Linked DNA regions of Brasilonema sennae CENA114. Each later gene encodes a partner of the first gene's protein in a complex. Links are inferred from orthologs where the notes say so. Each region holds a gene or a part of one and is shown on either strand. Other genes may lie near its edges. The genes, in order: carB and carA.

The links.
Region 2: the proteins of carB (region 1) and carA are in contact, whole or in part, in a solved structure (PDB 1KEE), measured with the Escherichia coli proteins. The link is inferred for Brasilonema sennae CENA114 from one-to-one orthologs.

What each region holds. Positions count from the first base shown.
Region 1 is NZ_CP030118.1:1,801,795-1,817,561, forward strand. The notes cover bases 3,762-7,604. They hold carB (carbamoyl-phosphate synthase large subunit), read right to left. Parts: upstream 7,211-7,604; coding sequence 3,962-7,210; downstream 3,762-3,961. Also shown: DP114_RS07610 (DUF760 domain-containing protein), read right to left, coding at 1-317; DP114_RS07615 (RNA polymerase sigma factor, RpoD/SigA family), read right to left, coding at 787-1,743; DP114_RS07620 (sulfate ABC transporter substrate-binding protein), read right to left, coding at 2,506-3,714; DNA starvation/stress protection protein DpsA, read right to left, coding at 7,743-8,297; DP114_RS07635 (Asr1405/Asl0597 family protein), read left to right, coding at 8,800-9,048; DP114_RS07640 ((2Fe-2S) ferredoxin domain-containing protein), read left to right, coding at 9,092-9,766; DP114_RS07645 (GMC oxidoreductase), read right to left, coding at 9,927-11,477; phosphonate ABC transporter, permease protein PhnE, read right to left, coding at 11,707-12,501; DP114_RS07655 (phosphonate ABC transporter ATP-binding protein), read right to left, coding at 12,542-13,270; DP114_RS07660 (phosphate/phosphite/phosphonate ABC transporter substrate-binding protein), read right to left, coding at 13,533-14,507; DP114_RS07665 (alkaline phosphatase D family protein), read right to left, coding at 14,952-15,767. UniProt on the Escherichia coli protein: Large subunit of the glutamine-dependent carbamoyl phosphate synthetase (CPSase).
Region 2 is NZ_CP030118.1:6,185,069-6,199,944, reverse strand. Bases 6,609-9,560 are described here. They hold carA (glutamine-hydrolyzing carbamoyl-phosphate synthase small subunit), read right to left. Parts: upstream 8,692-9,560; coding sequence 7,525-8,691; downstream 6,609-7,524. Other genes in these bases: DP114_RS25780 (retropepsin-like aspartic protease family protein), read left to right, coding at 9,052-9,560; DP114_RS25790 (STAS domain-containing protein), read right to left, coding at 6,860-7,249. Outside these bases: DP114_RS25830 (hypothetical protein), read left to right, coding at 217-525; DP114_RS25825 (hypothetical protein), read left to right, coding at 562-822; DP114_RS25820 (CAP domain-containing protein), read left to right, coding at 1,371-2,114; DP114_RS25815 (CAP domain-containing protein), read left to right, coding at 2,567-3,271; DP114_RS25810 (alpha/beta fold hydrolase), read left to right, coding at 3,379-4,233; DP114_RS25805 (DUF1816 domain-containing protein), read right to left, coding at 4,474-4,776; 23S rRNA (guanosine(2251)-2'-O)-methyltransferase RlmB, read right to left, coding at 4,857-5,834; DP114_RS25795 (Mini-ribonuclease 3), read right to left, coding at 5,930-6,412; more of DP114_RS25780, read left to right, coding at 9,561-10,242; DP114_RS25775 (cyclase family protein), read left to right, coding at 10,685-12,565; DP114_RS25770 (Vgb family protein), read right to left, coding at 12,589-13,692; DP114_RS35340 (hypothetical protein), read left to right, coding at 13,712-13,855; DP114_RS25760 (hypothetical protein), read right to left, coding at 14,020-14,373; DP114_RS25755 (hypothetical protein), read right to left, coding at 14,489-14,876. UniProt on the Escherichia coli protein: Small subunit of the glutamine-dependent carbamoyl phosphate synthetase (CPSase).

The DNA.
Region 1 (15,767 bases):
TGCAGTGCTACTTCAAAATTCATTCTTTGTTCAGCATTACGTAGAAAATAACCGCTGATCATGGCAGAAGCAAGAAGACGACCCAAACTTTCTCTGTTGGTGGTGATGCTGATACCAAAATGTTCAGAAGGTAGGTTACCCAGAAGCCCTACAATATTGCGCTCCATGACTTGAAAAACTTCGGGCGAAGCGGGTTTAGATAACTGGTTAACCGTTTCAGGACTTAATGATTTTACATACTGCCAGAGCAAATCACCAGTTTCTGACTCACTGTTAAAAAATTCTGATTCTGAAACTCGATTGGATGGGTTACTCACGTTATATCTCCTTGACTACTATAACTGCGGTCGATATGACTAGCCCTGTAAATATGTTTCGTCTGTAAGACAACACTTTAGCTTTTTTATATTGCTACTGACTAATCTAACAGTTTGGTTACAGTGTGGGAGTGGGTGTAACCGTACCAAAAGCAACGGATTGTTTCACCTGATTGTTATAGTAGGCAACGCTTAACAGTGAACAGTTAACAGTTAAGAGTGAGTAAGCGTGCTTGATGAGGGTTTCCGCTCTCACGGCATCTGGCGTCCCTTGTCCCTTGTGCGTGTCGTCTCCGAACGCGAGTGCGGGCAAGGCAGGGCTATAGAGATACCCGAAGGGTGAACAGTGAACAGGGTTATGGGGAACAAATACTGGTAACTGGTAACTGCTTATTTGTCGTACATGACAGCAAGCAGAAGCTATCTTTTGTCATTTGTCATTGGTGAATGACAAATGACAAATCACTAACTAACTAGCTAGATATTCATTTATATCGGCTTTGATTTTACGCAGTTTAGTTAAGGCCTCCCGCTCAATTTGCCGCACTCGTTCACGGCTAATACTGAGGAGTTGACCGATACTCGCCAGAGTGTGTGCTTGCCCATCATTTAAACCAAAGCGCAGAGATATGACTTCCCTTTGTTGTGGAGTCAGTTCCCCCATGAGACGCTCTAAATCAAATGACAGGGAAGATTGGGCAACAAATTCCTCTGGAGAAACTCCTGGATCCTCCAACATTTCCCCTAGTTCTGTATCGTAGTTATCTCCCAACCGCAAATCCAAAGACAGCGGTACACGCGCCTTTTCCATATATTCTCGGACTTGTCTGGGAGTCAATTCTAATTCTTGAGCTAACTCAGAAGCTGTGGGTGCTCGTCCTAGGTTCTGGGAAAGTTGTCGTTGTGCTTTCTTGATTTTATTTAATTTTTCTGTTATGTGGATGGGCAAGCGGATAGTGCGACCTTTTTCGGCGATCGCCCGAGTAATAGCTTGACGAATCCACCAATAAGCATAGGTTGAAAACCTATATCCTTTGGTCGGGTCAAACTTTTCTACACCCCGCTGCATCCCTATGCTACCTTCTTGAATCAAGTCGAGTAAATCTACGTTACGCTTGATGTACTTTTTAGCAACAGACACAACCAGTCGCAAATTAGCTTCTACCATCTTGCGCTTGGCAATTTCACCCTCTGCAATTGCTTCATTCAACTCTTTTAGTTCTAACTCTGTCGCTTTTGCCCACTCTTCTAGAGTCGGTTGACGACTCAACTGAATGGCAAGAGACTCCCTTACTTCCTGCAGAATGCTTGCACGTTGCACCTGTTTGCCATAATGTATTTCCTCTTCATGGGATAAAAGTGGCACACGGCCAATCTCACGCAGGTAAGTCCGCACGAGGTCTGTGGCTGTCTGAGCGGTCTTCATGGCACTACTCTTCGGTATCGACGGGTTTGACAGAACGGTAAGCGGGCTGATAGATGCCTTTTTTGGATGTCCACCCAGTTAGACTGGGAACCCATGCTGTATTTCACGACTTTCGCGCTCCATAAACAAGGGCGGCTAATGGTCTGGAAATTTTATTCCTAATTGCTAGAACTTACAGGTTTTTTCCCCTTTTCTCAAGTATCTACGGTTAGATAGAAGGTAACCAGTGGAACATTATTCTTATTTATTTTTATTAAAAATTGTAACATTTATGAGGAATATTTGACTAGCTCTCAGGCACTCATTTTATAACGGCTGAATGTGATTTTAGCTGAATTTACTTTTGGACATTTTTAAGAAAGCTATTTCATAATTTTATATTAAAAAAGACATTTTTCTAAGAATTATTAACAAAAATCAACAATAACTATAATCATTTTGTGCTGTACAGCCTCGTTTATTTAACGTTGACGTTTTTGCAGTAACGACTATATGAGGCTCTTATGAAAATTTAAGTATTAAAAACAACATTTAAGTCCATCTTCCTTCTGGAGAATAATACGTCACAGATCTACTTGTTAAAGTCTGCAAGCCGTCGATAACATTGGGCGACGTTGAACCTGTTGTGAAGCACTTCAATCAAACTACTTATAAAGTTTAAAAAAATATTACTTTGTTTGATCCGAGGATTGCGAATCAACAGGTTCCTTCATTGTCTCCCACACCCAGGGGACTGGTGTTAGCCGTCAACGCCCTTCGGGCCTAATTGTTGACACTGCGTAGAATCTTGGCAAAAATGGCGTTGTCACTAAAAAACTTTTTCTGAATCACAGCCCAACCGCCATAATCATTAGTTGTTGCCAAAGTTTTGATCTGAGGGTATTTATCAACGAACTCTTTTGCTTGCGCTACACCCGGATCAATTGGTCGGTAACCAGTTTGGGCAAATATTTGTTGAGCTTCAGGGGTGTACAAATATTGAATAAACGCTTTTGCCACTTCACGGGTGCTGTGCTTGTCCACATTTTTATCGACAATCGCAATTGGGTTATCAATCGAGAAATTGACATCGGGAACAACGTATAAAGGTTTGTCGCCATTTAAGGCTTTTAGCTGAATTTCATTTTCGTAACTGATCAAAGCATCCCCTTTGCCCCCCTTGAAAAAAGCATCAGTTGCCTCACGAGCACTTTCAGGCAAGATCGGAACATTTTTATAGACATTAGTGACAAACTCTATTGCCTTAGACTCATCGCCAGAGGCTTTGGTTGCTGCATTCCATAATGCGAGGAAGTTCCAGCGTGCGCTACCAGAAGTTATCGGGTTCGGGGTAATCACACTGACTCCATTTTTTGCTAAGTCTGCCCATGTTTTGATCCCTTTGGGATTGCCTTTACGGGTCACAATTGCTGCTACAGACTTACTGACAATACTGTTGTTAGAAAATTCTTTCTCCCAACCTGGTTGAATCAATCCTGCTGTTTCAATCTTTTGAATATCTGGAGCAAGGGATAAATGTACCACATCAGCTTCTATCCCTCCTTGAATCACCGCAAGAGCTTGAGGGCTAGAAGCGCCATAACTCTGTTTAAAGGTGATATTTTGGTTATGCTCTTTTTTCCACTTTTCTACAAATTTAGGAATAATCTTATCATGGGCAGCTTTCGTGACAGAAAAAGAAACGAGGTTAAGTTCAATATTTTTCTGTTGAGCAACCAGGCTGGGATGATTTCCAGAATCAGTCGCTTTTAAAGTATTGCTACTACTTGCGGCATAAGCAGCGATCGCTAAGCTCAAGCTGATCCCTACCAAAAAAAGGCACACAAAGCCTTGCAGAGAATGCCCGTTAGACCAACTTTTGATTGATCTACTGCTCCACTGTTTAATTCCTTGCCAGACTTGAACAACGTAAGTCTGAATTTTCTCAATCGAGTACGCCTCTGATTTTTTTGTATATTGCCACTTGCTCATTAAAATTCTCCAATTTAATTACGGCATCTTTTTAGATAAACCGTATTTTAGCGGAATTATAGGTGAATTAAGCAGTGGTTTGACCAGGCATTCATCTTTCTTTAAGTGAACTACTCCGCCCTATTTTCAAGCGAGGGGGGGGAGTTGATGAGATGGGGTCAAATAAACGTCTTTATAAAGGTTTGAACATTCAGTTGACACCAATGCTCTGGTCGAGCACTGCTTTTCGCCTCACTCCCCAAGGATGCTACGGTTTCGCCGTTGTGTATTCTTGGATGACTTTTACATCTAAAGTTGTATTTTGTAAAGAACGGATAGCAGCGACAATTGCTTTTGCTCCAGCAATTGTGGTAGTAATGGGAATTTTGTAAGCCAAGGCTGTGCGACGAATGAGTCTACCATCACTTTGGGCTTCTTCCCCAGAGGGCGTGTTGATAATCAATTGAACTCTATGGTTCTTAATTGCATCTAACACGTGAGGACGACCTTCATGCAGTTTTAGCACCAACTCTACATCTAAACCATGCTCCTGGAGAACACGACGTGTACCATCTGTGGCCATCACAGCAAAGCCCAAACTGATAAATTCTTTAACAAGTGGAACTGCAGCCGCTTTATCGCGATCGTTCATGGAGAAGAATACTGTACCACTTAAGGGAAAACGCTCTCCAGCGCCCAATGCTGCTTTGGCAAAGGCGCGTCCAAAATCGTTGTCAATACCCATCACCTCACCAGTAGAGCGCATCTCTGGTCCTAAAATGATATCAGTACCAGGAAATTTATTAAATGGTAAAACGGCTTCTTTAACGGCAATGTGGTCTGGAATAACTTCTTGGGTAAAGTTTAGCTCCTCTAATGTTTTACCCGACATAATTAAGGATGCGAGTTTTGCCAGTGGCACACCAGTTGCTTTAGACACAAATGGTACCGTGCGAGAAGCACGAGGGTTGGCTTCTAGAATATAAACCTGGGGTGAATAACCTTGCGTACCAACAACAGCAAACTGAATATTCATCAACCCGACAACATTGAGTGCCCTTGCCAACTGCACAGTCCAACTACGGATTTTTTCTAAAACGATCGCTGGTAAAGAAATCGAAGGTATCGTGCAGGCAGAATCCCCAGAATGAATTCCTGCTTGTTCGATGTGTTCCATGATACCACCAATCACGACGCGTCCGGTGTGATCGGCGATCGCATCCACATCCACTTCAATCGCATTTTCCAAAAACTTATCAATCAGAATTGGATGTTCTGGTTCCACCTGCACGGCATAAGTCATGTAACGTTCTAGTTCAGGATCGGAGTAGACAATTTCCATTGCCCTTCCCCCCAACACATAACTAGGACGCACCACCACTGGATAACCAATGCGTTGGGCAACAACCAAAGCATCTTCGTAGGTACGAGCAATACCATTCGGCGGTTGGGTAATATTCAATTCTTGAAGAATTTTCTCAAACCGCTCTCGGTCTTCTGCTGCGTCGATGGAGTCGGGAGGAGTCCCCCAAATTCGAGTATGAGTGCTGATCGCTTTTTGGAGAGGAACGGACAGTTTTAACGGAGTTTGCCCACCAAACTGGACAATGATTCCAACTGGGTTTTCGGCTTCGATGATATTGAGGACGTCTTCTTTTGTCAGCGGCTCAAAGTAGAGGCGATCGCTCGTATCATAATCAGTCGAAACTGTCTCCGGGTTGGAGTTAACCATAATTGTCTCATATCCCGCGTCTTTTAAAGCAAAAGCAGCGTGACAACAACAGTAATCGAACTCGATACCTTGCCCAATCCGGTTAGGGCCACCTCCCAAAATCATCACCTTGGGTTTATCCGTGGGCAGAATCTCCGTTTCTTCTTCGTAAGTCGAATAGTGATAAGGAGTAAATGCCTCAAATTCCGCAGCACAGGTATCTACCGTTTTGTAAACTGGAATCACACCCAGTTGTTTGCGATATTGCCGGACTTCATCTTCTGTGGTTTTGGTGGCGTAGGCAATTTGGCGATCGCTATATCCCTTCCGCTTGACTGCATACAGTTGGTCTTTTGTCAATTGCTGCAATGGTGTCCGCTTCAAAAACTTTTCCACCTCCAGCAGTTCCTGCATCTTATCCAAGAACCACGGGTCAATACCCGTTAACTCGTAGACTTCCTCAGTCGTCATTCCTGTAAGTAAGGCATGACGCACAGCAAATATACGCTCAGGGTTTGGTGTCCGCAGTTGGGCGCGAATTTGGTCACCGCTGGGTAATTTTTCTCTTTTGTCACAACCCCATCCAGCGCGTCCAGTTTCTAGGGAACGCAATGCCTTTTGGAAGGACTCGTTGAAAGTCCGCCCGATCGCCATCGCTTCTCCTACCGACTTCATTTGTGTTGTCAGCACTTCTTCCGCACCGGGGAACTTTTCAAAAGCGAAGCGGGGAATTTTTGTGACTACATAATCAATCGTCGGCTCAAAAGATGCTGGAGTTTTTTTGGTGATATCATTTTTAATTTCATCGAGCGTGTAACCAACCGCAAGCTTCGCCGCCATCTTGGCGATGGGGAAACCTGTGGCTTTGGAAGCTAAAGCCGAAGAACGAGAGACACGAGGGTTCATTTCAATGACAATCACATCTCCATCGACGGGATTAACGGCAAACTGGATGTTGGAACCTCCAGTTTCCACGCCAATCTCGCGGATAATTTTAATTGCCATATCCCGCAGTCGTTGGTACTCTTTATCGGTAAGGGTTTGAGCAGGGGCGACGGTGATAGAGTCTCCGGTGTGGATACCCATCGGGTCAAGGTTTTCGATGGAACAGATAATCACAACGTTATCTGCTAAGTCGCGCATTACCTCTAGTTCAAATTCTTTCCAGCCGAGGAGAGATTGGTCGATGAGAATTTGTGAGACGGGACTGGCGTCTATACCTGCTTGCGCCATTTCTGCAAATTCTTCTTCGTTGTAAGCAATACCGCCTCCGGTACCACCCATTGTGAAAGCCGGACGGATGATCAGGGGATAACTGCCAATTTGTTTGGCGATCGCCTTGGATTCTTCCAGAGATGAAGCTGTCCCACTAGGACACATCTTCACTCCGATCTTTGTCATTGCTTCGTTAAAAAGTTTCCTGTCTTCGGCTTTCTCGATTGCTGGTAGTTTAGCGCCAATTAACTCAACACTGTATTTCTCCAGGACTCCACTTTTGGCCAAACTTACGGCAATATTCAAGGCAGTTTGCCCGCCCATCGTTGGTAGTAAGGCGTCTGGACGTTCTTTTGCGATGACTTTTTCAACCAATTCCGGTGTCAGCGGTTCGATGTAGGTACGATTAGCTGTTTCCGGGTCAGTCATAATTGTGGCAGGATTCGAGTTGACCAGCACCACTTCATAACCTTCTTCTCGCAGGGCCTTACAAGCTTGGGTGCCAGAATAGTCAAACTCGCAGGCTTGTCCAATCACGATTGGACCAGATCCGAGTAGCAGAATCTTTCTGATATCGTCACGACGGGGCATAGTTCTTGGTTTGGAGTAAAAAAATATAAATCCTGATTATTTTAAGGGTCTTCACCCATGACTTACTTTGTTTATTATCAACTTTTGTTAGTTCTTTTATAGACCGGGAGGTAAAGGGCAGGTTATAGGTTACAGGTTTTTCTTTAGGTCCTATCCGTGTCTGGTGTTTTTTATTCCCCTTTCTTTAGAAGTTTTATTTTATTCATCATCAGGGATCTCAATATTGTTTGCAACTATTTTTCATTTAGGATAAATATATTTCTCAACAATCCAATAATCAATTTTGACCAACATTTGAACGAGAAATTTAGTTTTTTCTTCAGGCTTTAAAAAAAAAGAATGACTAACTATTTTTTCTAACAACCCTAAAGGTTAAAGATTATATTTTTTTGTTGACTTACATGAAAAATGGCAGAGAGATAAACAATCCTTCTCTCTGCCATTTCTTATAGTTGTTTAAGAACCAGTGCTTACAGCTTTTTTCTAGTCTAGTTAAACCACTCTCTATTTCTGAGAGTGTGAGTCGAGTCTGTTAGTTTGAAGCAGGTTGAACAAATCCCAAAGTTAAACTATCCTTGGCAAGGAAGTGACCCAAGTGGTAAGCTCTTTCTTCTGTTTTTAACAGGATTTTTTCGTATAAATAACGGGTAGCACGGTCGCCCAAACTCTCTGCCTGTGCGGCTTGGCGGCGAATCACGCCAAGAATTGCTTGCTCTGCCTTCAGGTCATTTTCTACCATCTGACGGGAAGAATATACGCCATCAGGTTCTTGCTCAAAGCAACATAATTCTGCCAATTTGCGTAAGTTAGCAACAGGTACTCCACCTAGTCCATCCAAGCGTTCTCCAATGTCATGAACATGTTCTTGGACTTGATCATAACCTTCGTTAAAAAACTCATGCAGAGAGTAGAACTCTGCACCTTCAACGACAAAATGATGCTTTTGGTACTGTAAGTAAAGTGCCTGGAAACTAGCTAATACAACATTAAATCCTTCACAGACTGGCTCGGTTACACTTTTGTCCAAAAGGATAGGGTTGTCATATACTTGACCAAAATTTCGTAACAAAGTTTGCGTTTCAGACATTGTGCTTCTCCTAGCTTCTGGTAGATATAGTTGCTAACTTCTTAATCTCTACATCTTAGCATCGAAAAAATGATAAAAAGCTCGATCTATATCACGATTTTTTGACCTTTTTGTGAAAAAAAAGCGACAACTTTCATTCCTTTTGAGAGATTTTCACACAAATCTTGCAAAAAGTTATAAATAGTATTGACACTCTTTAGTAAATATGCATTTATAATTTTTGAACATAATATAGTTTAAAAATCTTTATTACTCTAATTTTTTTTCCAAAATTACTGAGAAAACTTTGCACTTAAGTTATTCTTATGTAAGAGGCTAAACACACATCACCATAAAACGGGTTCGGAATGGGGTTAAAAGACAATTAATTTCCCTCTTTTGGCATACATTTGATTTCCGAACCCTAATTAATGATGAGTTGTGCTCAGTTCCGATTGAAAAAAATCATGGGAGTCAAGGGGCACACTTACTGCAAAGCTATTGCACTTTTAGGGGGATTGTTTTGAAACCGTCAATTGTAGAACCGCAAGTAAAATACACTGTTGAGTTAAACTGGGCAGATAGGTGGCAAATATATCGACGCTTGCAGGAACTAGACATTCCTTGTTGGTGTCAAACGAACCAGCCGTTAACAGTTGAAATTAGCAATCCTACAGCAGCCATACAACTTTGGAGTGTTGTGCAGCAATTTACAATTTGCCGCGAAGACTCAATTAGGAATCTCAAGAAATGTTGGCAATATCGCAGTTAATGCTTAGTGTTGCCACAACACAAGTTAATAATTGGTCAAAAAAATGAGTAAATCCTACAAAACCGACGTTTCAGAATTCTGCCTTGAGGGAAAGTTTCTCGATTTCGTCATCAAAGATGGTTATAAGCTCAAAGGCTTACGACTGGAAACTACTGAGGGGGAATGCTACATCAAACTGGCTAAACATTTACGCGCTGCTTTTGACTTACGGTTACCACCAGGTACACGGTTGCAAGTTACCGGCGAGAAAAAGTTTGACTCGAAAACCGGAGAAGTAAAATTAAAAGCACAGCAAGTGATGGCGGCTCGTACTCTTGATAAAGATGGGGAGATTGGGAGATTGGCAGATGCTGACAAAGGAGTCACCGCATCACCCAATCAGCCCATCACCCCAGCCATTAATAACGCCAAGCCCAAAAAAGCTACTATATTGATCTGTCAAAAGTCTGATTGCATCAAACGCGGTGGCAAAGAGGTTTGTCAAGCTTTGGAAGCGGCTTTGAGTGCTCGTGGTTTGGAATCAGAAGTCACAATAAAAGGAACTGGCTGCATGAAAGACTGCAAAGCAGGACCAAACTTAGTCATGCCAGATAAAACTCGCTACAGCCGGATAAAAGCTGCACAAGTCCCTGCACTTATGGATAAATATTTTGCTGCTAACAGCACCAATGGCAGGCGGGATAACGGAAGTGAAGTTACTACGTCTATAGAAGACTGAGGTGTAATAGCACTTGTGTCACTATTTTTTAATGGGAAGATCTACTAAGAATTTTATTACTGTTTTTGTTCAAATTTTGACTTGTTATTTTTTGCAGTCAACACTTATCAGTTATCAAACAACTGATGACTGATAAATAATCATTTCAGTTTTTTTGATCTCAAGTACTCCGGTTGAGAAAGCGATCCATGCAGCGTTCCGCTAAAGCAGCGATGGTGAACGAGGGGTTAGTGCAGGCTGTCGAGCCAGGGATGAGCGAGCCATCAACAACAAATAAGTTACGATACCCCTGAACCTGCCCATAAGTGTTGCATACAGCACCTATTGTTGCACCGCCAAGGGGGTGAGCTGTAGAACTAAAGTCAAGCGGTTGAGCCAGAGTCGTACTATTAGCTTGGTTCAGCAGTTGGTAGGTATACTCAAGAGCTTGAGCATTTTTCTGATTATTAGCTGAGTTGCTAGGCCAGAACAAATCAGCTGACTGGGTAGAAGTATTGTAAGTGAGATACCCCTCCGGTTTGGCAATTGCCAGACCAACAGAAGTAATGACACCTTCTGGGACAATGGGAAAGGTGAGTTGCTCAGTGACTACCGGGGCAATTGGATTGTCTAGGTGCTCAATAACTGTCGCTGCTGGACCTCCCTGTGTAGGATTAGTCGGACCATTCGTAATGACAGCGCCCACTCCATCGCCATTAGTCCCCCAGAACTTCCCTACCTGATTGTTCAAGCGACGCAATGTAGCATTTGCTTGAGCACGCAGCAGAAGTTCAGTGGTTCCAATCGAACCAGCTGCCAAAAACAAATAACGACAAACAAAAGACTTTTGGGCAATCACAGTCCCTTGTTCATTGATTTGATTGCAGACTATTCGGAAACGCTCTTTATCAGATTCCTCTATCGCAGTGACCACATGTAGGGGTCGAATTTCCACTTTTCCAGTCGCCTCAGCCATGCTCAAGTAGTTGCGGTCTAAGCTGTTTTTCGCACCACTGTTGATACCGTAGTACACTTGACCTGTGATGGCGGAAGGAACCTTTTGACCTGCGATTTCCTGGCGCACGATGTCCCAATCAACAGCCATGTCAAGCTTGCGAGCTTTTAGACCTGCTTTTGCTGCTTGCTCCAGAAAAATCCGGCTTGACAAATAGTAGTTAGTCTGTAGAACGTCGTCTGGTATTTGAGAAGGCTTGAGGATAGAACGTACTCGCGGATAATAAACCCGATCAAGTTCTTCGTAGTTGATGGTGCGTGGGAAGACTTGATAGAAAAGTTCTTGAGTCGGCTGATAAGTCACCCCATTGTAGACAAGCGAACCGCCTCCAACACCTGCTCCCCGATAGGCAATTATCCCATTACCTCTTTTGATATCAAGGACGCCAGTATACACATCAATGGGAACCTGGTCAAATATTACCGTAGTCGGACTCAGCCAAGTAGAACGACCATCTGGTTTCTGGTATGTGGAGAAAGTATCACCAGCGTCGGTGATTTGCCATCGTCGCCCCCGCTCCAGTACAATTGTTTCAATTCCTGCCTGACCAAGGCGCAGTGATGCGACAGCTCCACCAAAACCACTACCGATAACTATTGCTTCAATATAATCTTCTTTAGTACGAACAGCAGAAGCACGAACGGCAGACACACCCACACTCGCCGCAGCCGCAAGCGAACCCTGAAGGAATTGACGACGCTTCAGCACCCGAGACATACTTAATCTCCTACAATTTTCAAAAATAAATTTTTTTATGGTATGAAATTTAGATTACCTATTCAAATTAGGTATATTCAGTTTTTACACTCGTTACAATCAGTTGGTTGCCAAATTGCCAAGATTTTGACAAAAAAGGCGTAGGATGCTGAAAAGCCCGTATCACATCTCCTCAGGATGTCATACAGGCTATTTTCAACAAAAAGCAACAATCCAATTTGGCAGATAACTACATTGATTCCAAACGCTGACGTAATTTACTACTAAGGGCATCAATCACAGTCACGACTACCGACAGTATCAGAATCATAGTCGTTGCCTTAGTGTACTCAAAGCCATCTATATAACTTTTTAGTTCAAAACCAAAGCCACCAGCACCAACAGCACCAAGAACTGAGGCAGCACGGATATTGTACTCAAACATCCACAAGGTGTAGCCCAATACTAAGGGCAATACTTGAGGCAAGATACCATATTGAGCAATTTGTATGCGAGATGCACCTGCGACTTGCAAAGATTCAATTGAACGAGGGTCAACCGCTTCAATAGCTTGCTGATAGAATTTTCCTAGGTAGCCAATTGTGTAAATACTTAAAGCTAATGTACCTGCGAAAGGACCGAGTCCAGTTGCTGCGACAAATAATAATCCAAGAATAATCGAAGGGACAGAACGCACAGCATTTTGCAAAAAATTTGCTAACCATTGCAGCCAAATAGGGGCGACATTACGGGCGCTTGCGATCGCAATCGGTAGAGAAAGCATTGCCCCAAGAGTTGTTCCAATCACAGACATCTGCACAGTTTCTACAAGTGCTTTGACTGTTTTGTTGAAAATATCCCAACTGGTATTTGGGGGAAACAAGCGTGACACAAAATCAATGATGTTGAACAAACTCTGCTTTAGGAGTCCAAAATCAACTTTCAAACCTTGCAACGCCCAACCATAAACCAAAACAACAACGCACAGGATGAGTAGGCGACTCACCCAAGAAAAGCGTTTCCAAACATGAGAAAATTTTTTCATTACTAAAACAGAGTTCGCCTACTATGTGCGATAAACTCGACTATACCTGAGCAAATTGAGCTTGCAAGTTATCACAACACCCATCGTAAGTAACACGTCCAGCATTCAAGACAATTGCTCGCTGGGCGTACTCAGTTGCGATACTCAAATCGTGTAAAACTGTGACAATTGTCATACCTTGCTGTGAGTGCAGCATTGACAAAGTATCCATTACCTGCTTAGATGCTTTGATATCCAATCCTGTAATGGGTTCATCTGCAAGCAGAATTTGGGGAGATTGGATTAAAGCGCGGGCGATCGCCACCCGTTGTTGCTGTCCACCGCTAAGTTGACCTGTTTTTTGATAAGCTTGCTCCCTTAAGCCCAACTGTTCCAACAGTTCCAATGCTTGACGACGGTCATTTTTAGGAAACCCAAACAGCGTTTGCCAAGTTGTCCTAGTACCCAGGCGTCCACAAAGCACATTTTCAATTGCTGATAACTGACGAATCAATCCGCCACCCTGAAATAACATAGCAACATCTCGTCGAAGACTAGGCAGCGTACGTGGAGTTAATGGTGTATCGTTGATGTGAATTGCTCCTCGCAAGATTGGTACTAACCCAACTAAAGAACGTAAAAGCGTAGACTTCCCCGCGCCATTGAGTCCCAGCAATACAACAAACTCACCACGATAAATCTGGCAATTAATCTGGTTAAGAATAGGACGATTCAAAGCTGCGGAATAAGCAGTTTCTACGTCCTGACACGAAATCACTGGCTGAGTCATATGTTGCTGAGTAATTGTATTACCTAGTTTGGGGAGATGAGGAAAATGAGGAAGAGTAATAATTGTAGATTTATACGCGCGTTGCATTCATACGTGTCACCTCACCCCGCCCTGACGGGCACCCCTCTCCTTATTAAGGAGAGGGGAACTCACCACTCTCCACTCTGTGGGGATTAGGGGCGCGGGTGAGGTCATTGCTCGGTATAATAGTATATAAAAAGACATTTTTATACCGTATTTCCCTCATTCTATTACTCCCTGATTACGGTTCCATTCCTGCATTCTTGAGGGCTTCACGAACTGGTCCTAAGTGTTTGTCATGGTCAACTTTCACCAATTCTGTGGAGTTATACAAGCCGCGCAGTATCTCGTTGTTTTGTGGCTCATTTAATTTCAGCAAGGCGTTGATAATTCGTTCGCGCATGGGAGCAGGAACGTCATCATCAATGGCTACACCGTGTGCTGGAACACCAGGAATTTTATACAGAACTCGTAACCGACTTTTTTCCGCGTCGGAAATATACGGGCTACCAAAAGCATATTCTGACACAGCCGCCGCATCTGCTTGACCTTGCACAACTGCTTTTAGGGCTTTACTGTAATCGCCACCGTAAACAACTTGACTGAAGAAGCCGTCTAGGCGATCGCGATTTTCCACAAGTTTCTGTTTAACCAACTCACCCACAGGGAAGATAAATCCAGAACCAGAAGTTGGCGAAGTAAATGCCATTTTTTTACTCCGCAACTGTTCCAAGGTCGCTTTAGATGTGCCTAGAGTTTTGAGCGAGCTATCTTTGGGGACAACTATGATTGAATTATAAGTGTATTTTCCAGAGTAATTCGGACGAACCTCAGCTAAGTACAAGCGTGCGTTTGCGAGTTCCTCAGCTTTCAAAGCTGGACGACTACTTAAGAAAGCGACGTCAGCGCTATTTGCTCTCAAGGCTTCTACTGCAGCTGTATCATCACCGACTTTTGCCTGAACTGGCATTTTTAGTTCTTTTGACAAGAACTCTGCAACTTTATCTGCTTTACTTTGCAAGTCTGGTGCATCTTTACGAGTAGGAAAGATAACTGTTAAAGTTTTTTGCTGTCCTTGAGCAACTAAAGTTGAATCTTTCTGATTTCGCGTTGAGTTAGGAACGGCTTGCATACCTCCACAGCTACCAGCAACCAAACCTGTAAGCACCACAAATGCAGCGCCAGCACTCAAAAAGCCTTTTTTCCTCACATTCATTTCCCACCCTCGATAGAAATCTTTCTTAATAGTTTTGCTAAAGTCTTTTAACAAGCTAATTCTTAAAAAAGAATATTATTAAGATTCCAGCTTTTCGGGGCAAAAGTCAATCAGTGGTGAGTGTTTTGATTGTAAAAAAACTTGAAATCACAACTTTAACCCGAGTTCCAAAGATGATTCAATTAGGAATGACGCACAAGTTACGAAAAAACAAGAGTGTGAGATTGCTTCCTTACGTCGCAATGACACAACTACGTTATTTTCGCGTAAGTCCTGTCAACTAAATAAATTTATCTGTTGAAGCAGTGCGTGCTGCTTATCTGATGATAATTTGGTTGCCAAACTGCAAAAAATATGTATCATACTCCCAGAATGCACAAAAGCCAGTATCACATCCTCAGCAGATGTAATACTGGCTATTTACAACGAGAAGCAACTATTTTTCTAAACTTTCTGTATTCCTGGACGACCGTTTTCAACTACAAATGAAGCACGCTTACTGATTGTGCCAGATTGGGTTGTCACGTTTGATAAAACTAAAAAATCAGTTTGCCAGGTTTCTGGAGTTATCACACAGCGAACATATCCCCGTTGACCGTTATAAAATTTAATGTGGGGGTTATCTGGCAAATACGCTTCAACTGTAGGACTTGAGTCTGCCCCATCTCCACCAGAAGTAATTGAGGTACAAACAAATTCACTGCCAACCGTAGCGGATTCTGGTTTATTAAAGTCAGCTTTGAGATCCATTGCCCAGTTGGAATGTACATCGCCTGTCAAGACAACAGGATTGGAAGGTTTGCGCTGTTCTAGGAAACTCATTAGGCGATCGCGCGAAGCCAAATATCCATCCCACTTATCCATACTGAAGGTTGCGCCTTCCCCAGGCGTGAAGTCTCTTTGAGCAACGATAACCTGCTGTGCTAGAACATTCCAACGAGCCGTAGAGCGATCTAAACCTTTGTATAGCCATTCTTCTTGACGTTTACCAGTAATCGTTGCATTAGGATCAAAATTTTCTGGGCAACGTTCCTTGGTACCATCTCCACAGGGTTGGTCTGTGCGATATTGACGGGTATCTAGCACATGGAAAGTCGCCAAATTTCCGAAGGAAAGCCGACGGAAAATTTGCATATCTGGTCCTTCTGGTTTTGAGAAGGGTCGTAGTGGCATATGCTCGTAGTAAGCTTGATAAGCAGCCGCCCGACGTTGTAGGAAGACTTGGGGGTCTTGATCCGGTTCATTATCGACTTCTGAGGT
Region 2 (14,876 bases), 4.4 Mb from region 1 along the record:
CGAGATCACGTTCATTTTTGACGTATTCTGCAGCTAGATTGACTAATTGTAAAAAATACACTTTGTTTGCTGCTAAATTTATGAGATAATTTTGTGAACTGTAAAAACTCAGTGAAGACACTTAATTAATTTGTTTGCAAAGTATTAACTATTCTGGTTGATATCAGGGAATAATACTAGATAAGTGTAGAAATATAAACTACAACGATTGTTTCTATGTGTGTATTCTCTTCTTGGTCTTGGCTTGGAAAACGACTTCAGTGGCTGTGTTGCTTAACTGCACTATCTTTGGTTTGTTTGATTATGGGTTGGTCACTTCCCACAAATCCAGCAAATTGCATCACTCAGCAATTAGAACAGCAAAACGCCCTATTGACTCATGAAAAACAACTTGGTGAGTTCCTGTGTTCAGATATTGTCAAAGATTTTTTGGTTCTTGAAAGCAGTTCAACTGGTGGCGCACCGCCCGCTACGAATCGAAAAAACACTCTATTCCCCGACACCCCGACAACGCCAGGTGTCTGAAGTCGGGGTATCGGGGAAACTACGCCAATTCCTACAATGGGACGCCACATGCTACAAGTCGGCACATGCTACCCTGCGGAAAACCCTTCGGGTATGCCTGCACCACGCCAAGGGCGAACGCAGTCACCTCTGTTGGGAAAACGCCAGGTGCACCCTCGGAGGAACCCTCCGCAACACACTGGCTCCCCTCCTAGAGTGCTGTCTCACCGCCCTCCGGGTGTCTACAAGTCGGGGAACCAGTCTAACGCAGTGCCTCCCCAACGCAGTGGCTCGGGAACTCCAACACCAGATGCCTAGTAGGTCGGGTTCGCCCTATGGTGCTCCGCCACACCTTACGGTGATCGGGAACGCCTGTCGCCTGGCTGTCGGGAAACCGTTTAGCTGATCTGACGACCGAAGCCCTCCCGCTGCGCTGGACTCACCAGATGCCTGGCTGTCAGGAAACAGTGGTGACAGCCCAATCAAGGATATAAGGCTTGCTCAAAGATCTGGATTTTCTGGCATCCCTTTGTTTGTGATCACTGGTCAACATTTCTCTGGTGTATAGTCGCTGTCTGATCTGAAAAATGTATTGAATCATCATCACTAGTTCTTAGTCTTCATCGGGTTTTGCTTAGTATCAAAGTTGCTGGTGTCTAAGTTTTTTGCATCTTGAGTCATCACTGATAATCCCTATTAGGCTAGGATTACTGTTTGTTGTGTTTAGTTCACAAGGTTACAAAGGATGTTAAATGCAGAGACTAAAATGTGTATAATTATACTAAGAAATGGTAAATATGAGCAAAACGCGATGCATTCCAAATAACCCTATTAACTTCGGTGGAACAGAAATCATGAAGTCATTAATGCGTTGCAGTGGATTTTCTGTGTTTTTTCCTATCGCTCTAGCTGCAAGTTACACTTCTCAACTATTGATATCTAAGGAAGCGGTTGCAGAAGATACACAGAATCTCCCCACTGGAGTCCAAGAAGCTTATTCTACTGGACCGAGACGGGCAAGTTACCTATCTCCATTAGAACAACAAGTCATTAATGAAATGAACAAAATACGGGCAAATCCCAAGGCTTACATTCCTGTGTTGGAGAACTATAAACAGCGCTTTCAAGGTAAGCTAGTCAAAATCTATGATCGGCGCTACCTGCAAACACACGAAGGGCTATCAGCCGTTGATGAGGCAATTAGGTTTCTTCAGTCAGCGACTCCTGTTGCTCCTTTAACGATATCTAGGGGAATGTCCTTAGGTGCTCAAGATCATGTCAAAGATAATGGCTTAAAAGGCTCCAGAGGTCACCAAGGCAGCGATGGTAGTAATCCATCTACTCGTATGGATCGCTACGGAATTTGGCAATCTACTGCTGGGGAAAATATCAGCTATGGCTCTAGTACCGCTGAAGATATCGTCATACAATTACTTGTTGATGATGGAGTGCCCAACCGTAGTCATAGAAGAAACATTTTTAACCCCAATTTTAGAGTGGCTGGAGTTGCCTATGGGATTCACGCTAAATACAAAACGATGTGCGTGATTAATTATGCCGGAGAATATCAAGACAAAGACATTGCTGTTTCGGCCAGCGATCATCGTTAAACATGGCTCTTTGAGCTTATAAACTCTTTATCCCACTGCTTTTTCTGAATGCGAGTGCGTGCCATAGTCATCAACAAGGAGTCTTCGTGTTTTCAGTTCGCAGTGGTATGAGTTACTAAGTTACCTGGAAACCAGTCATCAATTCATGCATCTAATAAAGACATATAGCGATTCTCACTCGCATACAATACAGGTGTACGGTGGAAGCACGCTATAGAACATTGGTGTGAACTTAGGCAAAACGAAAGTCTCACAAGACTTTCAGGTTCTCTCGTTGCCATCCTTCAAAGCAAGTTGGATGCCTAAAACCAGGCATAACCTCTTTACGAAGAACAGGCTATCGACTTGGGTTTTCTTATTAAATTGACATCAATAGCTATAGAACAGCTCCTACAAACAATCTGTATGACACCCAATTGGGAACTGCTATATTGACTGGTTGCTCCAAACTTATGAAGTTGTTGACGCCTCAGATGGTATTTTGGATATTTACACTCGTCACCCTATCGACTACATCTTGTGATGTATTATTTGAGCCTGACTCCTCTGTACCTAACATTCCCGAAGGAAATTCTGATGTGTCGCTAACTGGGAAAACTCTTTCTCGCCTTGAACAACAAGTAATTGTAGAAATGAACAAGGCGAGAACGAATCCCACTGCTTATGCTGCTGTATTAAAAAACTATAGGCAACGTTTTGAAGGTAATCGAGTTAAAATTTCGCGTCATGTCTATTTACAAACAGAGGAAGGAGTGAAAGCCGTTGATGAGGCGATCGCCTTTCTCAACTCAGTCACTCCAGTCGGACCTTTAACAGCATCCAAAGGAATGTCACGAGCTGCTAAGGATCATGTCAAAGACCAAGGATCAAAAGGAATTCTTGGTCACAAAGGAAGCGACAAGAGTGATCCCTTTACTCGCTTAAGCCGCTACGGAACTTGGAAACGCACCGCCGGAGAAAATATTAGTTATGGTTCCCACACGGCGCAAGATATTGTCATGCAATTAATTATTGACGATGGAGTTCCAGATCGCGGTCATAGAATAAATATGTTTAATCCTGCTTTTAAGGTAGCGGGAGTTGCTTTTGGAATTCACAACACATACAGGCAGATGTGTGTGATTAATTATGCAGGAAGGTATGTAGAAAAGTCATAATTCCTAACTCAAGGACCTTTGACAGATGACTGATTCATGTGGTGCGTGGTACAAATGTACCTGGAATTTGCCTATGTGACATAATTATATAAAGCAACATAATAATGATGAACTCTCGCCATAGCAACACAGCTTCATCTGCTGTTGACCTCAACGTTCACATTCAAGGTCAAGGCTTCCCAATTCTCTGCTTACACGGTCATCCTGGTTCTGGTTCTAGTCTTTGTGTCTTTACCAATCACCTGTCAAAACGCTTTCAAACTTTGGCTCCAGACTTGCGTGGATATGGCAAGAGTCGGTTTAATGGCGATTTTGATATGCGCGACCATTTGATTGACCTGGAAGCGCTTTTAGACCGCCTTAGAATTAAAAAATGTCTAATATTGGGCTGGTCGCTCGGTGGCATTTTAGCAATGGAACTAGCACTACAGCTACCGGAACGAGTCACTGGACTGATTTTAGTGGCGACAGCTGCCCGACCCAGAGGCAATCATCCGCCTATAACCTGGCAAGATAATGTTTACACCGGTGTTGCTGGACTGTTGAGTTATATTAAACCAGATTGGCAGTGGAATATTGAAACTTTTGGCAAGCGATCGCTCTTTCGCTACCTGATTCAACAACACACTCCCGCAGCCTACAGCTACATAGCAAAAGATGCAGTATCAGCCTACTTACAAACTTCTGCTCCTGCGACTCGCGCTCTTTTTTCGGCGATTGGGGCTGGGTACAATCGACTAACAGAGCTAGAAAAAATTCAATGTCCTTCTTTAGTACTAGCTGGTGCATGCGATCGCCACATAACAGCTGACGCCAGCTTAGAAACTTCTCGCTACCTCAAAGATTGTCAGTCACACTGCTATCCTAATACTGCTCATCTTTTCCCATGGGAAATCCCGAACCAGGTATTGAGCGACATTGACTGCTGGCTTGAGAAAAACCAAAAAGTTGTCAGTGTGTAGTTACGCCTAAGCGTAACTACGAAATAGCCTTATAACCAGAAAAGAACCAATAACAGTTAACAGTGAGTCCAGCGCGCATGAGACGTTTTCCCGCCGTAGGCGACTGGCGTTCGCCCTCCAGGCGTGCGCTTTGCGCATACCCGATAGCCGTAAGGCGTGGCGTTAGCCATAGGGTTATCAGTAAACAATGAACAGTGAATTCATAACTGATAACTGATAACTGAATTCTCCTGAATTTAATTACATTTGACCGCTAAAGACAGGCTGTACTTTGCGGTCAGTCCGTTCCCCCAGGTCATCAGCAATCGTCAAAGCAGTTGGTTTACAGCGTTTTACATCAACCCCAATTCCTTGGGCTCCTTCGAGTTCCAAATCTTCTACGTAGCCTTTTATGGCCGCTTTTGCATCAGCAGAACTGACAAACGGTCCAAAGTAGTAAGTGCAACGGGGGTTTTGTGTTACAACTTCCACCCACCAAGCCAAGCCAAAATTGTCGAATATGTTAATCAACAATTCCTTAAAGTTATTCCAAATAGTTTTCATGGTTCTCGCCAATTTCTAAATGTGATACTCGGTTTTAAATGCTGCCAGTTTTGACTGCTTTACATTTCTTTATACTCTGTTTACTCTTCTTTTTTCAAAGAAATTTTTTGGAATTTATCCACGTATAGGGTATTTATCCAGCGATGACGATAAATTTCATAAAGCGCCATACCCGCTGCTACTGAGGCATTCAAACTTGGAGTCTTACCTTGCAAGGGGATCGACACCAAAAAATCACAATGTCGTTGTGTCAAAATACTCAAACCTTCGCCCTCAGAACCAACTACCAAAACAATAGGACCGTTAAATTTCACGCTATGTATAGGTTCGCTTGCTTCTGTAGCAGTACCGTAAATCCAAAAGCCACCAGCTTTCAGTTCTTCCAAAGCACGTTGCAAGTTCACCGCCCTAACTACGAGAAAGTTTTCTAAAGCACCAGCAGCTACTTTCATGACTGTGGAGGTGATTCCACATGCTCTACGTTGTGGGATCACCATTCCTTGAGCACCCAATGCTTCTGCTGTGCGAATAATTGCTCCCAAGTTGTGAGGATCAGTGATTCCATCAGCCACAACAATCACAGGATCAGTTTCAGATTTTGCCTTGGCAATCAACTCATCCAAGTCAATGTAGGCATAGGGAGCAATTTGTGCCGCTACACCTTGGTGGTTAGCTTGTTCTGTAATTTGGTCTAGGCGCTTAGGCTCAACTTCGTCGATAATTGTGCCATTTTCTTTCGCTCGTAAAATCAGCGAATGAAAGCGGGGATCGTAACGGAGGCGCGAAGTGATCCAGATACGGTTAAGATCCCGCTCGCTTTCCAAAGCACTCAACACTGGATGACGACCGTAGATCAAATCTGTATCTTCTGATTGATCAGAAGATACAGATGAATCAAAGAATTTCTGATGCGGGCGTGGGCTGTCTCTCAAACCGTTAGCACCCTTACCTCTGGGATTGGGACTCAGATGAGAAATGACACGCTTGCCCTTGACTCTCAAGGGTTGCGCAGTATTGTTTTCGCCAGAAGTCTTAATTTTTCTTGGTTTATCAATCATGTGAGTTATTGGTAGAGCTTAATAGGTAAGCATTGTTGTGATCTCAATTGGTCTGAACCGACTCTGCAAGTTTTGCGATTCGTGAATTGAATTTCTTACGGCTTTTCTAAGTCAAGTTTTTGCAAAAGTTCGCTTAAGCGATCAAAATCGGTGAGATACAGGTAGCCAATTAAAGTTTCTAAACTAGTTGCTTGTTGATAGGTTGCCATATCAACCCGCCTAGGGCGTCCGGTGGCAGCGTTGCGACCCCGTCGGACAATTTCTAACTCAGTGTTATTTAGATGAGGATACAGCGACTCCAACATTTTGGCTTGCGTCTCTGCCCTGACTTGTGCCACAACTAGACGATGGTATGCTTCGGGTCGCCTTGATGGTAGTAGATAAAACATTCTAACGTAGAGCTCACAAACTGCATCTCCCAAGTAAGCTAAAGCAGTAGGAGATATTTGTTGCAGCTGGGCTTGTGAAATTTCTTGGAATAATTGCTCTTTGCTTGCCCTTAGTAGTTGACACCAAACTGAATCCTGACTAGGAATTTCATTTGAGCCATCTAGTAGGTTTTCCTCCTTTGATGTCACAAGTTTTTCTTTCCTCACAAGCTACATTAGGCAGGTTTACCTAAGCATAGTCAATGCTGAAAAATTTACTTGCTAAATTTTATCTTTTTTTCAATTTTGGTTACCATTTCATATACTAAAAGCACTGAGGTGTGAAGTGTAAAAACCAGATAGATCCATAATTATTTATCTGGAACCTAAAAGTAAAAATGCTTTAAAAGCCTTAAATTATAAGGTTATGACTTATGAAATGGAGTTTATATCTTCAGATTATAGCATACAATCACAGGTTTTTGAGCCTTATACACTATTTATTTATGTTTCTCAACCCGAGATATTTGTACTTTACGATTTCGCTCCGTACTTTATGAGTTAACATTACGCAAAATCACAAATTCTAATTTAATAATAATTAAGCTATCCAGATTAAATTATCGGATAGCTATATAAGGTTCTCGGGTCAAGGAATCAAGACGATTTGACGTTTTCTAGAGCCGTATCAACTGACTGTTGTAGGGCGAGAAACTTCTCCAAGCGAACAAGCTTGACCGTCTGAGTAACACGGGCATTAGTGACAATTTGGAAAGTGCCTTTGGAGTTTTGAGCCTGCTTGGCTAACTGTACCAAAGCACCCAAGCCAGAGCTATCAACAAAATCGATTTGCGAGAGATCCAGAATAATGTGCCCTGGTCCCTCGTCAATCTTGCTCCCAATAACCTTGCGAAATGTCGGTTCGGAAAACGCGTCTAACAAACCTGTGAGGCGGAATAGCTGGCAGTTATCCCGGACTTCACGAGTGCCTCTCAGGCTTACAGTTAGATTAAGTGGCTCAGCAATAATTCCCTCCAGATAAGTTATGGTGAACGCTCAAGTATAGATGGTTTTAGTGTAGGTTGTCTACAACCTACTGGCAGGGAAGATGGGATATAGGGGAAAAGAGGAAAGTAGAGAGCCACACAGTAAGACTGGTGATGCTTTGAGGGTAATCAGAAGGTAGGTAACTGGGGTTAGCCATAGGTATACCCTAAAGGTGAGGGAAAATGATCCCTGCCTTTTGTGCTCCCTCACTTTCTCACTTTTATTGTCTGCCTCATCTTTGTTGTCCCCTTACCCTTGCGCGACTTTCTTCATTTTTATCCTACTTTGGCAACTGTTGCTCGACGAGCAGCTCGCATTGTTTGAACAAATTGCTCAAACAGATAGTCAGCATCGTGAGGACCAGGACTTGCCTCTGGATGATATTGTACGGAAAACACAGGCAAAGACTTGTGACGTAATCCAGCAACAGTCAAGTCGTTTAAATTAAGATGGCTAATTTCTACAACGCTGTTAGGTAAAGTGTCTGGATCAATTGCAAAGCTATGGTTTTGGCTGGTAATTTCTACTTTTTGTTGTAGACCAGCTGGCTGATTTAAACCACGATGACCAAATTTTAGTTTAAAAGTTTCCGCTCCTAGTGCATGACCCAATATCTGGTGTCCCATACAAATACCAAATATCGGTTTGTTAGTCTCCAGTAACGCTTTTGTGGTTTTTATTCCTTCGGTGACAGATGCTGGATCGCCAGGACCATTAGAAAGAAAGATTCCATCGGGATTGTATTTGAGAATTTCTTCTGGTAAGGTATTTGCGGGAACAATAATAACCCGACAACCGTAACTTGCTAAACGACGCAAAATATTGCGTTTTACCCCAAAGTCAATGGCGACGACAGTAAAAGATTCCTCGGAATTTTCTTGACAAGCAGGGTTAAACTCCCATACTGGCTGGGTGGGATCAGACCATTCATATATGTCTGGGGTGGTAACCTCGTGCACAAGGTTCAATCCTTTCATGTTAGGGGCTGCCTGTACTTGCTCTAGCAATTCAGCCTCATCCAGAATTTCTGTGGAAATACCACCATTCATGGCTCCGAACTCCCGAATTTTACGAGTTAATGCGCGGGTATCAATTCCATAGATACCAGGTATATGCTGCTGTTCTAGGTATTCTGGTAAGGATTGTGTTGAGCGCCAATTACTTGGTCGAGTACAAATATTGCGAGCAATAGCACCCCGCACCTGTGGTTTACTTGATTCTTCGTCCTCTAGATTAACGCCAGTATTCCCCAATTCAGGATAAGTAAAAACAACTATCTGACCACAGTAACTAGGGTCTGTCAGGACTTCTTGGTATCCACTCATACCAGTGTTAAAGACAACTTCCCCAATCGTGGTTCTAGTGGCACCAAAAGACCAACCACGATATGTGGTTCCATCTGCCAAAACAAAAATAGCAGGTATTGCGTCAAAAACAGACATAAGCGATAACATTCCAAGATTTGTGATTAGGCGACAGGTAAACAGTTCAAAATTTCAAAAATGCCCTATGCCTTGGGCACACACTTTACGCTCATTCCAAATTTCAAATTAAAAAAACAGTATTGGTAACCATCCTGCTCGCTTGCTGTATGGAAATTTAATGGAGGACAGGTAAAACACGAGTTACAAAATAATTAAGCTTTAATTTCATCACTTTACCTGTCCGTTTACAGATTATGAAATTCTTACCCCGTACTTTACAAACTAAAATTTAAGAGCATGACATATAAAATCTTCCAACAATAATAGACAGTCGCAGAAAATTTCTACGCCGAAGCGCAAGTAAAATTATAATTAATCATGCATCAGTTTATCTTATCCCGAGCAGCGCTGGTTCTTCTGTCAACCACACTAGCGGTTTTGACTGTTGCCTGTAATGGAAAGCAACAGGTTAGCGTTACAAGTCATGAGGAGCAACCTGCGTCTAAAGATCAAAGCGTTGCATCCCCTGTAGCGACAATGGCACCTCCAAGTGCTACTCCACAACCACAGCCGACGGTGCAACCCACCAGAGAGATGTCAGTTAACTATTTTGAACAGGGACTGAACAAAGCTGTTGGAGCTCTCAACATCAGCCAATCAGCTAAATCGACTGAGGATTGGAATTTTGTGGCAATTCTGCTTGCAGATGCGATCGCCTTAATGAAAAAAGTGCCAGCTGATAGTCCTGATTTCACAAACGCCCAAGCAAAAATCTTAGATTACCAGCTTGATCTCAAAAATGCAATACACAAAGCCGTCCCCCCTATCAATCCGTTACAACAAGCGCAACCAGAAAGGATAGCTGCCATTCCTCAAGTTTCTGTGACACCAACTGTGACACCAACTGTGACACCAGCTATTACCCAACCAACTATCACCAAAACACCTGCCGCAGCACCAGAAAAATTCCAACCACCATTACCACAGGTGACTCCACTAACACCGCTTAAACAACAACAGGTGTTTGTTCCACCAACAATTAAACGACAAAACGAACAACTGGTGTATATAGCCCAGATTAAACGACGAATTGGTGGTACGCCAATTATCGAAGTCACCTTTAATGGCACTCAACCGTTTGAGATGATTTTAGATACTGGAGCTAGTGGCACAGTGATCACCCAGAATATGGCAAATGCTTTGGGAGTGGTGCAAGTTGGAAAGGCTAAGGCAAACACAGCAAATTCTAAAGCAGTGGAATTTCCTATCGGTTATGTGGATTCGATGGAAATTGCAGGGGCGAAAGTGAATCATGTTTCTGTGGCGATCGCAAACGCGGATTTAGAAACTGGGCTTCTCGGACATGACTTTTTTGGTGGCTACGATATCACCATTAAACGCGACATTGTAGAATTTCGTCCCCAATCGACTTCGCCTGTTTGGGGTGGGCGATCCGCGCCAATGCCGATTGGGCGGCTAAGAGATAACCCATCGCAAACCACTCCCAGAGTAACTGAGTTTACTGCTCCAACTGTGCCCAAGCAACTCCCTTCTGTAACAGATCCTTAGTGCTTGTGACAAAACTCTCCATTCAACGCACTGTTATACTTGCTTAACTCTTGCTTGACACCTTTCAAATCTAAGAACAACTTATACCATTTTGGATTTTAGATTTTAGATTTTAGATTTTCAAACAATTACTAGTAATCGCTTAATGCGTTCCATCTGTCGCAAACATTTTTTGAATTGGTATCATTTCATTTCAAAAAACTTGACATTTGAGACTTTTTGATCGTTAAAGAAGTTTCTTCGCATGACATTTTTTTACCTTTTCTTAACCTTTTCTTAACTTAAACTTAATATTGACGTTGTTTACTTATTACTAATTCACTTTTTGCTGCAACATTTAAGCCCTCCAAAATCTGATAACTCCAGAAATTGGAGGGTTGTTTCTGCTACTAGGTAGCAAGTAAACCTTTGCAATCCTATCGAAGCAATATTAGAACAGACTTTGAAGGATAATCACTTTCTCTTAGATACAGCCAAGTCCTACTTGCTCAAAGAAATTGTACCTCAAGCGAACAAGATAGACCATGATCCAAATACTTTATTCTATGCACTCCGAGGTCTTGGCGAATTAGACCTTTTGGCACTCAAGGTTCCACGTCACTGGAGTGGAAAAGAAGTTAGTGAACAGACATATGGCACCTTCCAAGAACTATTAGCACGCTATTCTGGTGCTTTAGTCTTTTTGCAAACTCAACACCAGAGTGCGGCTGGTATGCTTGTTGCTAGTGCCAACTCGTCCCTACAGGAAAGATACCTCCCCCGTATGGGCAACGGTCAAGTTTTACTGGGTGTTGGTTTTTCCCAGTTGCGACGCGCAGGTGATCCCCTGACTGTAGCCACACCGGTTGCTGGGGGATATCAACTTAATGGGGTTGTTCCTTGGGTGACAGGATGGGAATTTTTTGGCGAATTTATCATTGCTGCCACATTACCAGATGGTGGCGCTGTTTATGGTATTGTCCCGTTAGTCGAAACACATCAACACTCAGGAGGTACGCTGACACTTTCACCTCCAGCACAATTAGCGGCGATGACATCAGCTAATACCGTAACCGCTACCCTGAAAAACTGGTTCTTACCCACAGAAAGTGTTGTTTTCATTAAACCTGCTGGTTGGATTCACGAAAACGATAAAAAGAATATTCTTGCAGCTGTTTTTATGGCGACGGGATGCGCCCTTGCTGGTTTAGATATTGTGGAGTCTGTCGTCAGCAGAAAACCTCTACCTTTTATCCAAAAAGCTTTTGATTCTCTGCAACAGGAATTGAACAACTGTCGCAACGCTGTTCGCGAAGCGCAAAATAATTCTAGTTTGGAATTTGCTGAACGCTTACAATTGCGGGCTTGGGCGATTGATCTTGCAGGACGAATAGCTCATGCAGCGGTGACTGTTTCTAGTGGTGCTGCTATATATAGTCATCATAATGCACAACGGGTGTACCGTGAGGCGCTGGTCTTTACTGTGATGGGTCAAACTCCTGCAATTATGGAAGCAACTTTGGGGAGATTGACGCGATCAGGTTTTGAGAATGAACCGCACCAGAGCAATTTGCGGTGTGGATCTTCCTCCCGCAAAGTTCGCGGTGGGCGCAGAGGAAGCAGAGAAGGAACAGAAGAGGAGAAAAAGATCGCTTATTCGCGGGTGATACATTTGAGTCATGTCATTGACTCGGATATTCCTCAATGGCAAGGTGATCCACCAGTTGAATTTGAGACTGTGGCGGAATTGCATAAGGATGGTTATTATCTGCGGCGTTTTTCTCTAGGAGAACACAGCGCGACTCATATTAATGCTTCCAACAGTTTTCACCTTGATGGTGTAGGGATTCACGAGTATTCTGCTGAGTCGTTGGTTGTCCCTGGCGTAGTTATTGATATTCGGGAACAGGCGCTGGTAAATGCGGATTACACTCTTTGTGTTGAGGATATTCTGAGTTGGGAGGAACGCTACGGTAAGATTCCGCCTGGTTGTGTGGTGTTACTGTATACAGGTTGGCAAGAGAAATGGTCGGATGAAAAAGCTTTTTTATACCAGGACGAGCAAGGAAGTATGCATTTTCCTGGGTTTGATAACGATGCGACACGGTTCTTGCTGGAGGAACGCGAAATTGCCGGAGTCGGAATTGATACTCATGGAGTAGATTCAGGGCAAGATACTACTTTTGGGACTAATTCCTTGGTGTTGGAGAAACCGCGTATTGTATTGGAGAATTTAACGAATTTGAACCAGTTACCGCCAACAGGGGCGACTCTAGCAATTGGTGCGTTGCGGTTACGGGGTGGTTCGGGTTCTCCGGTTGGGGTGTTGGCGTTTGTGCCGTAAATTTATAATTCCTCTACAGAGGTTTAGATAACTTGACTGCATTTGCGCTTCAAAAGCAAAACTGCATATAAAGCCCCGAGAGACAGTAAACCTACTGTTGAAGCTGGTTCGGGTACGGTTATGGAGGCGTAAGTAATACCAACGGGACGCAACAACCGACTGTTAGTAGGTACGAAGACGGAACCAGACTGACTTGGGGCGGGTAAGGGGTTTCCAGTCACTTCGTCATAACGCAGGATTGCGCCAAAGTTATTGTTTGTCGTATCAAACCCAACTGTGTAGAGGATATTGTTAGGATCGATGGTTAAATTACCAATGAAATTGTTACTTGGTGTATTTGTGTAATTGGTGGATAAAACATCCAGTAACTGCCCTGTCTTGAAATCATATCTTCTGATTCCGTTAGCAAAGTCACTCACAAAAAGGTCACCTTTGGAACCAAGTGTTAACCCAAGGAGACTAACAAATTGAGGGCTGTCTGGTAGTGGTGTTGGCTGTTCAATAAAGACAGTAGACGTTTTGGTTGCTAAATCAAAACGCAGCACTTGGCTGGGTAAACCGGGAAAAGTGGGAACGCCATCAACAGCAACACTACCTTGAGTCGTGACATATAAGCTTCCATCTGGACCGAAAAGCAGATCGTTTGGTCCATTCAAACCTCCAGGTTGACCATTTCCCTGAGAAAATTTATCAACAAACACTCCTGTGGTGGCGTTGAAACGTAAAATCTCGTCACTTAAAAAACTCGCGACGTAAAGATAACCATCGGGACCGAATGCTGCACCATAGGGGCGAATCAAACCGTTACCAGAGGCAAAAACATCGATAAATTCTCCAGTCTTTCCGTTGTAGCGAAGGATTGCAGAAGTTTCAGGGGTAGTTCCGCTGCTAACGTAGAAGTTACCATCAGGACCGAAGTTCAAGTCATCTGGATCTTTTAAACCGCCACTTGTTGCTTTAACGAACTCGCCAAGAAAGTTCCCATTCTGCTCATCATACATGATTACATTGTCACCTCTAGTGTTACCAATCAAAAGAACTGCACTAGCAGGAGACAAACCAAGACCAAACGCAGTCAAACCACTTACAACGACAGAAGCAGCAAAAGTTGCAAATGTGTTATTCATTATAATTACGCAGTTAATTATGAAAGCTGGTAATTATTTTACAGAAAATGTGTCACAAAAGATTCTTTGGATACAAATATTTGGAGCAACTTTGGCAATTGGTGTGTTGCTGTTGCGTGATGGTTTGGGTTCTCCGGCTGGGGTGTTGGCGTTGATTCCATAAAAAATCTTTGTTGGCTTTTGATTTTGTTGGGTTTTGATAAAAATAGGACTTACGCATTTGGAGGAAGGAGACAAAAAGATTATCTCCTGCTGTCTCCTCCTCGATTGCTTTTTAAGTCCATTCAACTGTGCGAAAGTTTTCTACGAATCTGCTGAAAGTTTATCCTATGTAAGCTTATCAAGCTGAGTTACGATTCCAGCAATTTTTACCAGTCCTGAAGCTGGGCTTAAAATTACGTTAACAAGGTTTGTAAGATTCGTTAAAATTTGTACCAACTTATTCACTTCTTGCAGTTCTTCGATAGCAGCGCCTAACTTATCCGTGACGTTTGTTATTTTTTTTGCTGGTTCCTGTAAATCAGTTCGTATTTCGTTAATTTGTTCAATAGCTATCTTATTTATACTACGAATAAGACGATCTGCCGAGTCTGATATTTTTAAGGAATTTGACAGATTTATCTGAAAGTTTACAACTAACTCTTCTCTTCTATCCCGGATTGAATTAACAAGTTCGATCATCCTAGTCTTCAAGTCTTCCAATTCACTCGATTTCAGAGTAAACCCTACCATATTACATCTCCTTTTATATTAAAACTGTGAGTAAGAATGAAACTTTTTCGGACACAAATTTAAGTTATAAACCTTTCTGCATTTTTTGAATTAAAGGTTCTAAGCTTCTTTCGTATTCAGATACTATTTTTCCAACATTTTTGATTTCCTCCTCATCGTATCTAATTGCTTTTTCTTTAGTCACTGATTTATCTGCCTTAGGTGTGTAAAGGTCTTGACAATAGTTTGGTAACTGGGCATCATCGAGCTGATCTTTACCTTTACCTTGAAACTCCGTTTTCAGATCGCTATGCATTTTCGCTATTTTCTGAAGTAGTTCTACATAGTTTTCTGCAGCATCTCTTCTACTTCTGATAGAATCCATAGCCTTGTTATAGTTTTCTTCTAGCGTGATGAAATCTAGAGGTCGTTCCTGGTAAACTGCTGTAACCCCACCTATGTAATTAACAACG